DNA from 4 places in the Ancylobacter polymorphus genome. Region 1 is predicted to be linked to each of the others. Evidence: predicted binding sites of a transcription regulator. Region 1 holds the regulator's gene; each other region holds the start of a gene.

Region 1 (2,200 bases):
CCCGTCGCCAGCCGCTCGCCGGCGATCTGCGCGAAATCGTCGCCGCCATGCGCATCGCCAACGACCTGGAGCGCATCGGCGACCTCGCCAAGAACACCGCCAAGCGCGTGCTCGCCCTCACCGGCGAATTCCACCCGCAGAAGCTGGTGCGCGGCGTGGAGCACATGTCCACCATCGTGCTCGAACAGCTGAAAGTGGTGCTCGACGCCTATGCCACGCGCGACGAGACGCGGGCGCTGGAAGTCTGGCAGCGCGATGGCGAGGTCGATGTGCTCTACACCTCGCTGTTCCGCGAGCTCCTCACCTATATGATGGAGGACCCGCGCAACATCTCGCTGTGCACGCATCTGCTGTTCTGCGCCAAGAACATCGAGCGTATCGGCGACCACGCGACGAACATCGCGGAAACCATCCATTATCTTGTCACCGGCCAGCTGCTCACCGAGGAGCGGCCGAAGCAGGATACCAGCAGCCTGACCAGCGTCGCGTTCCCGGCCTGACGCCGGCGACCCGCGAACGCTCGGGGACGACATCATGCCCACCAACATACTGATCGTGGAGGATGAGGAGCCCCTCACCCTCCTGCTCCGCTACAATCTCGAATCCGAAGGCTATTCGGTCGATAATGTCGGGCGGGGCGACGAGGCGGAGACAAGGCTGCGCGAAAGCGTGCCGGATCTCCTGATCCTCGACTGGATGCTGCCCGGTCTCTCCGGCATTGAGCTGTGCCGGCGCCTGCGCGCCCGGCCGGAAACCGAGCGCATGCCGATCCTCATGCTCACCGCCCGAGGCGAAGAGACCGAGCGCGTGCGCGGCCTCGCCACCGGCGCGGACGACTATGTGGTGAAGCCGTTTTCGGTGCCGGAGCTGGTGGCGCGGGTGCGCGCGCTGCTGCGCCGGGCCAAGCCCGAGCACATCTCCACCCTGTTGCGCGCCGGCGACATCGAGCTCGACCGCGAGACCAAGCGCGTTCACCGCGCCGGGCGCGAGCTGCATCTCGGCCCCACCGAGTTCCGGCTGCTGGAATTCCTCATGCAGTCGCCGGGCCGCGTCTATTCGCGCGAGCAGCTGCTCGACGGCGTGTGGGGGCAGGATGTCTATATCGACGAGCGCACGGTCGATGTGCATGTCGGCCGCCTGCGCAAGGCGCTGAACCGCCCGCGCCAGCCCGACCCGATCCGCACCGTCCGCGGCTCCGGCTATTCCTTCAACGAGATGTTCGCCCGCGCGCACTGAGCGCGCGCGCGAACGGCCCCGTTGACGCCGCCCCTCCTTGGCGCGGGCAGCGCGTCAACCCGCCGCTGGGGCGGGCGTCCGGTAGCGACTCTCGATCTCCAGCAGCCGCTGCTTGCGCCACAGCCCACCGCCATAGCCGGTGAGGGCGCCGTCGGTGCCGATGACGCGGTGGCAGGGAATGATCAGCGCCAGCTGGTTGGCGCCATTGGCCCGCGCCACGGCGCGGATCGCCGTCGGCGCGCCGATGCGGCGGGCGATGTCGGCATAGCTCGCCGTCGCCCCGGCCGGTATGCGCCGCAGCTCCGCCCAGACGGCGCGGGTGAAGGCGCTGCCGTCGAGCGCGACAGGCGTGGTGAATTCCGCCGAGCGGCCGGCGAAATAGGCGGTGAGTTCGCGGCGGATGCTCTCCGTCGGCGCATAGCTGCCGATCCCCAGCTCCCCCTTCACCCCCTTGCGCAGCCGGGCGATCTCCGCCGGCAGGCCGCGCCGCTCGACGAATTCGAGCAGATGCAGATGGGTGGTGCTGGAAATCGCGATCATGTCGCCGAGGGGCGTGCCGATCCAGTCGGCGAGCAGCCGCCCCTCGCCAGCGATCTCGCCCGGCGCGCAGCCGATTAGCCGGGCGAAGGCAGCACGGAAGGCGCTGGCTGACTGGAAGCCGGCCTCCTGCTGCGCGGCGATCACCGACCCGCCAAGCGCCAGCGTCTCGAAGCCCTCGCGCAGCCGCCGGTGGCGCGCCATGTCGAGGAACGTCATGCCGAAATGCCGCTTGAAGGCGCGGCGGACGGTGGAGAGGTCATAGCCGAGGCGCGTAATGTCCTCCTCGCCGAAGCGATAGGCCGGGCGCGCGTCCAGCGCGGCGAGCAGAGCGGCGATCATCGGATCGGCTTGCGCGGCCGGCTGCAGCGGATGGCAGCGCTTGCAGGGACGGAAGCCGGCTTCGATGCAGGCGCCGATGGTCGGG
Region 2 (2,200 bases), 540 kb from region 1:
GTGGCGGGAAGCGTGGTCAGGGTCTCGCTCATGCTCTCACCCGATCGCCCGCGTCGGCGCCCGCCCGTCGAGGGTGAGCACCGGCGCGTAAAGTTCCGGCCGGCGGTCGCGGAATACGCCCCAGCTGTGGCGCTGGCGGGCGATGCCGTCGAGGTCGAAGGTGGCGGTAAGCACGGCTTCGTCTTCCCGCCCGGCTTCCGCGACCTTTTCGCCGGTCGGCCCGGCGATGAAAGAGGAGCCGTAGAAGGTGATGGAGGTGCCGTTGCGGCCCTCTTCGCGGCCGATACGGTTGGAGGCGATGACCGGCATCAGATTGGCACCCGCATGGCCCTGCATCACGCGCTGCCAGTGCCCGGCCGAATCGAGGCTCGCATCATGCGGCTCGGAGCCGATGGCGGTGGGGTAGAGCAGCACTTCGGCGCCGAGCAGCGCCATGGTACGCGCGCATTCCGGGAACCACTGGTCCCAGCAGATGCCGACGCCGACGCGGCCGACCGCCGTGTTCCAGACGCGGAAGCCGGTATCGCCGGGCGAGAAATAGAACTTCTCGGTGTAGCCCGGCCCGTCGGGGATATGGCTCTTGCGATAGAGGCCGAGCACATCGCCATCGGCGTCGACCATAGCGACGCTGTTGAACGCCGCCGGCCCGGCCCGCTCGAAGAAGGAGACCGGCAGCACGACGCCCAGCTCCTTCGACAGACGGGCGAAATGCGCCACCAGCCGATTGCCCTCAAAGGGCCTGGCGAGGTCGAGGAATTCGTGCAGCTGGTCCTGGCAGAAATAGGGGGTCTCGAACAGTTCCTGCAGCAGGATGAGCTTCGCGCCCCGCGCGGCGGCCTCGCGCACCAGCGCTTCGGCGCGGGCAATATTGCCCTCGATATCCCAGTCGCAGCGCATCTGGGTGGCGGCGACAGTCAGGCTGCGCATTTAGATCTCCGAATCGATGTGAAGGCCGGTCAGTTGACGGCGCGCAGCGGCTTTTCCAGCACCGCGATCACGCGCGCAAGCTCATGCCCGCGTTTGAGGATGAGGCCGGTTTGCGACACCACCGTGTAGGCGCCCTGTTTGCGGGCGAGGCGCGGGTCTTTCTCGATGCGGTAGATCGGCACCTCGGTGGCGCGCCGGAAAATGGAAAACACCGCCTTGTCGCGGGTGAAATCGATGGCGTAGTCCCGCCATTCGCCCAGGGCGACCATGCGGCCGTAGAGATCGAGGATGCGGTCGAGTTCGCGCCGGTCGAAGGTGACGCGGTCAACGCGCGCACCGGCCGGCAAGGCTATGGGCTCGATGTCCGCCACGCGGCGCCTCCGGCCTGTGCGGCCCGGCGTGAGCGGGCCTGTGGGCTGAACCGTGTCATGTCGCCGTCATGATCCACCGCCCGGCGCGCGGCTTCAAGTCCCCTGCTCGCACGCCGTCGGAGCGGCGCGGGCGATGAGAGGGGCCTAAACGAAAAAAGGGCCGGCGACATGGCCGGCCCTGAAGAGCAATTCGGGGATTGAACCTAGGTAGCGTCAGGCCGGCCCACAAACGCCGCGGGGGGCTGGGGGGCTGGGAAACCGATGCGCTCGCGAACCGGCCCAACGCTATGATGCGAAGATGGAGGGCGCTCGGGGCATCGCAACGGCCGAATTCGGGCGGCCGTGTGTTTTCGGTTAACGAGGCTGTGATTCGGATGTCCGCGTGTCGTCGGATGTCACATGTCAGTCGAGCGGCTGCAGTGCCGCCCCGACCACGGTGCCGGGCTCAGTGGACGAGCCGGTCTGGACGAAAACCGCCACCGCGTCGACGCCATCGCCAGGCGCACGGTGAACCGGGGCCTCGAAACGGGCGGGCAACCCTTCCCACGTGCCGAGCCGCACCCAGCCGCGCACCACATTGTGGTAGACGACGTGGGCGCCCTCATTCTCGCCCCGGCCGATCTCGACCTCCATGCGGCTCGCTACCGGGCAAAGCCACACCTCGGCCTTGGCCGCCCCGGGCAGGGCGCCGATCTGAACCGTGACATTGCCCGCAACGGACTCGACCGACACCGGCACGACGGGTGCGGAACTGGTGGCCAGCACGCGCTCCAGTGCCGCCCGGTCCGAACCGATGGTCATGGCGCGACCGTTCACCACAGCCTGGGGGGTGAACATCTTGCCGTCGCCGCGCATATGCGCATAGGCCTTCTGGCGCAGCGAATGCCCATGCTTGGCAAGCG
Region 3 (2,200 bases), 1.9 Mb from region 1:
GCGCGGTCATTCGGGTTGAACGTGCCTGAAGTGACGAACTTGTAGACATAGTCGAAGCGCTCATCGTCGCCGAGATAGAACACGACGCGCCCGTCCTTCGCCACGATGGACTCGGCGCCTTCATGCTTGAAGCGGCCGAGCGCGGTGCGTTTCTTCGGCACGGAAGTGGGGTCGTTCACATCGACTTCGACGATCCAGCCGAAACGGTTCGGCTCGTTCGGCTCCTTGGCGAGGTCGAAGCGGGGGTAGATGTTGCCCCACTCATAGGCGCCTTCCGGCACGCCATAGCGCTTGTAATTGGCCGCCTCCTTGTGGCCCTCGGGCAGCTTGCCGAGGAAGTAGCCGTGAAAATTCTCCTCGGCCATCACATAGGTACCCCAGGGCGTGACGCCTCCGGCGCAATTGTTCAGCGTGCCCAGCACCTTGGTGCCGGTCGGGTCTTCCACCGTCTTCAGCCGGTCGCTGCCGGCAGCCGGGCCGGTGACCTGCATCGGCGTGGTCGAGGTGATGCGACGGTTCAGCTTGCCCTCGCGCACCACCTGCCATTTGCCGTCGACCTTCAGGATTTCGACGATGGTGCCGCCATGGGCCGCCATCTCGATGTCGACGCGAGTCTTGTCCGCCGGCGCCACCTTCAGCTTGCCATCCGTGACGCTGACGATGCCGGGGAACATGAGGTGCTCATTGGTGTATTCGTGGTTCACCACCAGCAGGCCGTGCTCGGGCGAGCCATCGAGCGGGATGAAGCCGACATAGTCGTTATTGTAGCCGAACTGCCGGCGCTGGGCCTCGGCGGTCTGGTTCTTCGGGTCGAAGGCGGGAGAGTCGGGAAAGAGCGGGTCGCCCCAGCGCAGCAGCACCTCGGCGTCATAGCCTTCGGCGACGTGATGGGTTTCATCGACGCCGGCCTCAACCTCGACGAAGCGGAAAGCCGAGCCATTGGCCGCGACGCCATCCGTGGCGGCCTGCGCTTTCTCGGCGGTCAGCAGCGCCGCCGGGCCGACAGTGGCGGCAATGGCGGAAACGGCCAGCGAGCCCTTCAAGAGCCCGCGGCGCGAGAAGCGGAGCGAGATCAGCTCGCCCATGGTCGGATTGAGCGTCGGGTTGCTGCCCGCGCCGTCAGCCTCTTCGAGCAGGCTGGTGCGGAAGGGTGATTCATTTACGGGGTCGAGGGAGTTGTCGGTCATGGGGGGGCTCCGGCAATCTGTCCCGCTCCGGGTTGGAAGCGTTCCAGACAGCTAGTGCCGCTGCGTCACAACCCGATGACGCCAGCGCCGCATGAGCATGATTCTGTCATATGACAGCCCGGCGACCTACTCCTCCACCCGCAGCCAGCCAGACGGGGCGAGGCGTTCCTGCGGCAGGAAGCGGCGCTTGTAGCTCATCTTGTCCGACCCCTCGACCCAATAGCCGAGATAGACGAAAGGCAGCCCCATCGCCTTCGCCTTGGCGATGTGATCGAGGATCATATAGGTGCCGAGCGAGCGGCTGATTTCTTCGGGATCGTAGAAGGAATAGACCATGGACAGGCCATCCGCGAGCACGTCGGTCAGCGCCACGCCGTAGAGCGCGCCCTGGCCGCGCCCGCTGATCGCCGTGCCGGGCCCGTGGCGACGGTACTCGATGAGCCGGGTGCGGACATGGCTGTCCTCTACCATCATGGCGTAGTCCAGCACGGTCATGTCCGCCATGCCGCCATCCGAATGGCGGCTGTCGAGATAGCCGCGGAACAGCGAATACTGCTCGGCGGTCGGTATCGCGGCACGGATGTCGCCGATGAGATCGGCATTGGCCTGGCGCACGCGGCGGAAACTGCGCGTCTCGCGGAAATCATCGACGCAGACGCGCACCGAGACGCAGGCGCGGCACTGCTCGCAGGCGGGGCGATAGGCGATGGACTGGCTGCGCCGGAAGCCGCCATGGGTCAGCACATCATTGAGCTGGGTGGCGCGCTCACCGACCAGATGCGTAAAGACCTTCCGCTCCAGCCGGCCCGGCAGATAGGGGCAGGGCGAGGGAGCGGTCAGGTAGAACTGCGGTGTGTCGCGCGAATGTTCGGTCACGGCGGGTTCACATTGCGAAGGCGACAAGGATCGCGCGACGCGGGCGCGACGTCAAAGCCTGGCTGCGCCCTTCAACGCGAATGTCAGCGATAGCCGCGCAATTCGCCGGCCCGTTCGTCATTATTGGTGACGACGGT
Region 4 (2,200 bases), 2.0 Mb from region 1:
CGGTGTCAGGCTCGCGCGGCACCGCCTTCATCGAGCCGGAAAGGTCGATCACCCCGTCCTTCTTGGTGTCGATCTTGTCGAGATCCACCGTGCCGGCGGAGAAATGCGAGAGGATCTTGCCGGTGGGCAGGTCCACCACGACGATGTGGTTGTTCTCCTGCAGCGTGACCACGACCTCGTTGCGGGAATTGATGTCGACATATTCCGGCTCCGGGTCCTCGGGCGCGATCGCCGCGAGGCCGGTGAGGTCGATCACCTTCTTGGAAGCATCGACCACGCGGCCGTCCTTCACCTCGAAAGTGGTGAGATTGCCGGCCGGGAGCTGCGGCAGCGCGCCGTCATTCACCTCTTCGTCGCGCTCATTCTCGATGGCGATGGCGAGATAGCTTCCATCCGGGCTCTTGATGATCGAATCCGGCTGTCCGCCGAGGTCGATCTTGTCCTCCACCTTGCGGGTGGCAAGGTCCACCACCGCGAGATGGCCGGAGGGCTTGTCCTTCGAAACGGAGGTGTTGACGCCGACATAGGCCTTGGAGCCGATCACGACCGTGGTGGTGGGCTCGCCGTCGAGCGCGACCACGCCGGCCGCCTTCGGTGCCGCCGGATCGGTGATGTCGATGAAGCCGATACGCTCGCCGGGGCTGTCGCTGTAGATCAGCGTGTTGCCGTCTTCGGTATAGGTGATGATCTCGGCCGCCGTCGGCTTGGCGGGATCGGCACCGGCCGGGAGGTTTTCCACCACGTTGAAGGTGGAAATGCGGTTGAACGGCGCGTCCGCCGCCCGCACGGGGGCGCTCAGGGCGACGAGGGTGAGCACGGCGACGGAAGCAGTGGCGAGAAGCATCGGGCGCATGGGGGTCTCCGATCGGATGCGGGCGGAACCGGCCCGCGCTGCTGCGGTTCAACGGCCTCACCATGACAAAGGCATGACGACAGCGGCCTCTGCGCCGGAAGGACCGCGGATAGCCTCCGCTGCGGCACCCGGCCTCCCCTTCCGCAGCGGCGTGGTGCGGCCGGACGTGCGACCTCTGCGTCACCGACCAAGCATTCGACTTTCGGACGAAAGGATTACAGTAAAAATCGTCAATTAGGGCTTGCACTCGCTCTTTCGGCATCGTCTCCTTGGGGCATCGGGACAAGGCGCCGAAGCGCCGCCCGGCGGGGGACTACCCGCAAGGAAACGCTAGAGGAGGAACCGCCCCATGACCGAAACGTCAGGGAAGACCACGGACGCGCGTCCGGATGTTCGCACCAGCCGTCGCCGCTTCATCGCCACCGCCGCAGCGGCGGCCGCCGGCGCCACCGTCGCCGCCCCGGCGGTTCATGCGCAGGCCCCGATCAAGCTGAAATTCCAGTCGACTTGGCCGAACAAGGACATCTTCCACGAATTCGCCGGCGACTATGTCAAACGCGTCAACGCCATGACCGGCGGGCGCGTGGAGCTGGAAATTCTTCCCGCCGGCTCGGTGGTCCCGGCTTTCCAAATGCTGGACGCGGTATCCTCGGGCATTCTCGACGGCGGCCACGGCGTCGCCGCCTATTGGTACGGCAAGAGCAAGGCGTTCTCGCTGTTCGGCACCGCCCCCGCCTTCGGCTGGGACGCGGACGAACTGCTCGGCTGGATCCGCTTCGGCGGCGGCCAGGAGCTTTACGACGATCTCGTACAGAACACGCTGAAGCTGAACGTGATCGGCATGCTGAGCGGGCCGATGCCGAGCCAGCCGCTCGGCTGGTTCAAGAAGGAAATCACCGGCCCGGACGACATGAAGGGCATGAAGTACCGCACCGTCGGCCTCGGCGCCGACCTGTTCAAGGAGTTCGGCGCGGCGGTGACGATCGTGCCCGGCGGCGAAATCGTGCCGGCCATCGACCGCGGCCTGCTCGACGGCGCCGAGTTCAACAACCCGTCCTCCGACCTCGTGCTCGGCTTCCCTGACGTGGCCAAGGTCTACATGCTCGGCAGCTATCACCAGGCGCTCGAATGCTTCGAGATCCTGTTCAACAAGACCAAGTTCGAGAGCCTGCCGAAGGATGTGCAGGAAATCCTGCGCGGCGCCTCCGATGCCACCTCCTCCACCATGATGTGGAAGGCGCAGGACCGCTATTCCAAGGACCTCGCCGCCATCAAGGCGCGCGGCGTCAAGGTGCTGCAGACGCCCAAATCCGTGCTGGAAGCCCAGCTCAAGGCTTGGGACGTGGT

The links. Region 1 encodes PhoB, which activates phosphate uptake and scavenging genes when phosphate is short. Its sites were predicted from a motif close to TGTCATNNANCTGTCAT; they were not measured.
Region 2: K9D25_RS07210 (DUF2794 domain-containing protein) is a predicted target of PhoB. The motif match lies at 1,352-1,368, and genes of this name have one in related genera.
Region 3: K9D25_RS16455 (PhoX family protein) is a predicted target of PhoB. The motif match lies at 1,252-1,268, and genes of this name have one in related genera.
Region 4: K9D25_RS14100 (esterase-like activity of phytase family protein) is a predicted target of PhoB. The motif match lies at 916-932, and genes of this name have one in related genera.

The regions. Positions count from the first base shown of each region.
Region 1 is NZ_CP083239.1:993,279-995,478, reverse strand. Features, by position in the region: gene phoU (phosphate signaling complex protein PhoU) at 1-500, shown strand, start outside; gene phoB (phosphate regulon transcriptional regulator PhoB) at 535-1,236, shown strand; gene K9D25_RS04630 (bifunctional transcriptional activator/DNA repair enzyme AdaA) at 1,291-2,200, opposite strand, start outside.
Region 2 is NZ_CP083239.1:1,538,207-1,540,406, forward strand. Features, by position in the region: gene aguA (agmatine deiminase) at 1-32, opposite strand, end outside; gene aguB (N-carbamoylputrescine amidase) at 37-927, opposite strand; gene K9D25_RS07210 (DUF2794 domain-containing protein) at 957-1,298, opposite strand; gene K9D25_RS07215 (DUF1223 domain-containing protein) at 1,701-2,200, opposite strand, start outside.
Region 3 is NZ_CP083239.1:3,458,368-3,460,567, reverse strand. Features, by position in the region: gene K9D25_RS16455 (PhoX family protein) at 1-1,187, opposite strand, end outside; gene K9D25_RS16450 (arginyltransferase) at 1,314-2,063, opposite strand; gene K9D25_RS16445 (RDD family protein) at 2,147-2,200, opposite strand, start outside.
Region 4 is NZ_CP083239.1:2,995,526-2,997,725, reverse strand. Features, by position in the region: gene K9D25_RS14100 (esterase-like activity of phytase family protein) at 1-853, opposite strand, end outside; gene K9D25_RS14095 (TRAP transporter substrate-binding protein) at 1,203-2,200, shown strand, end outside.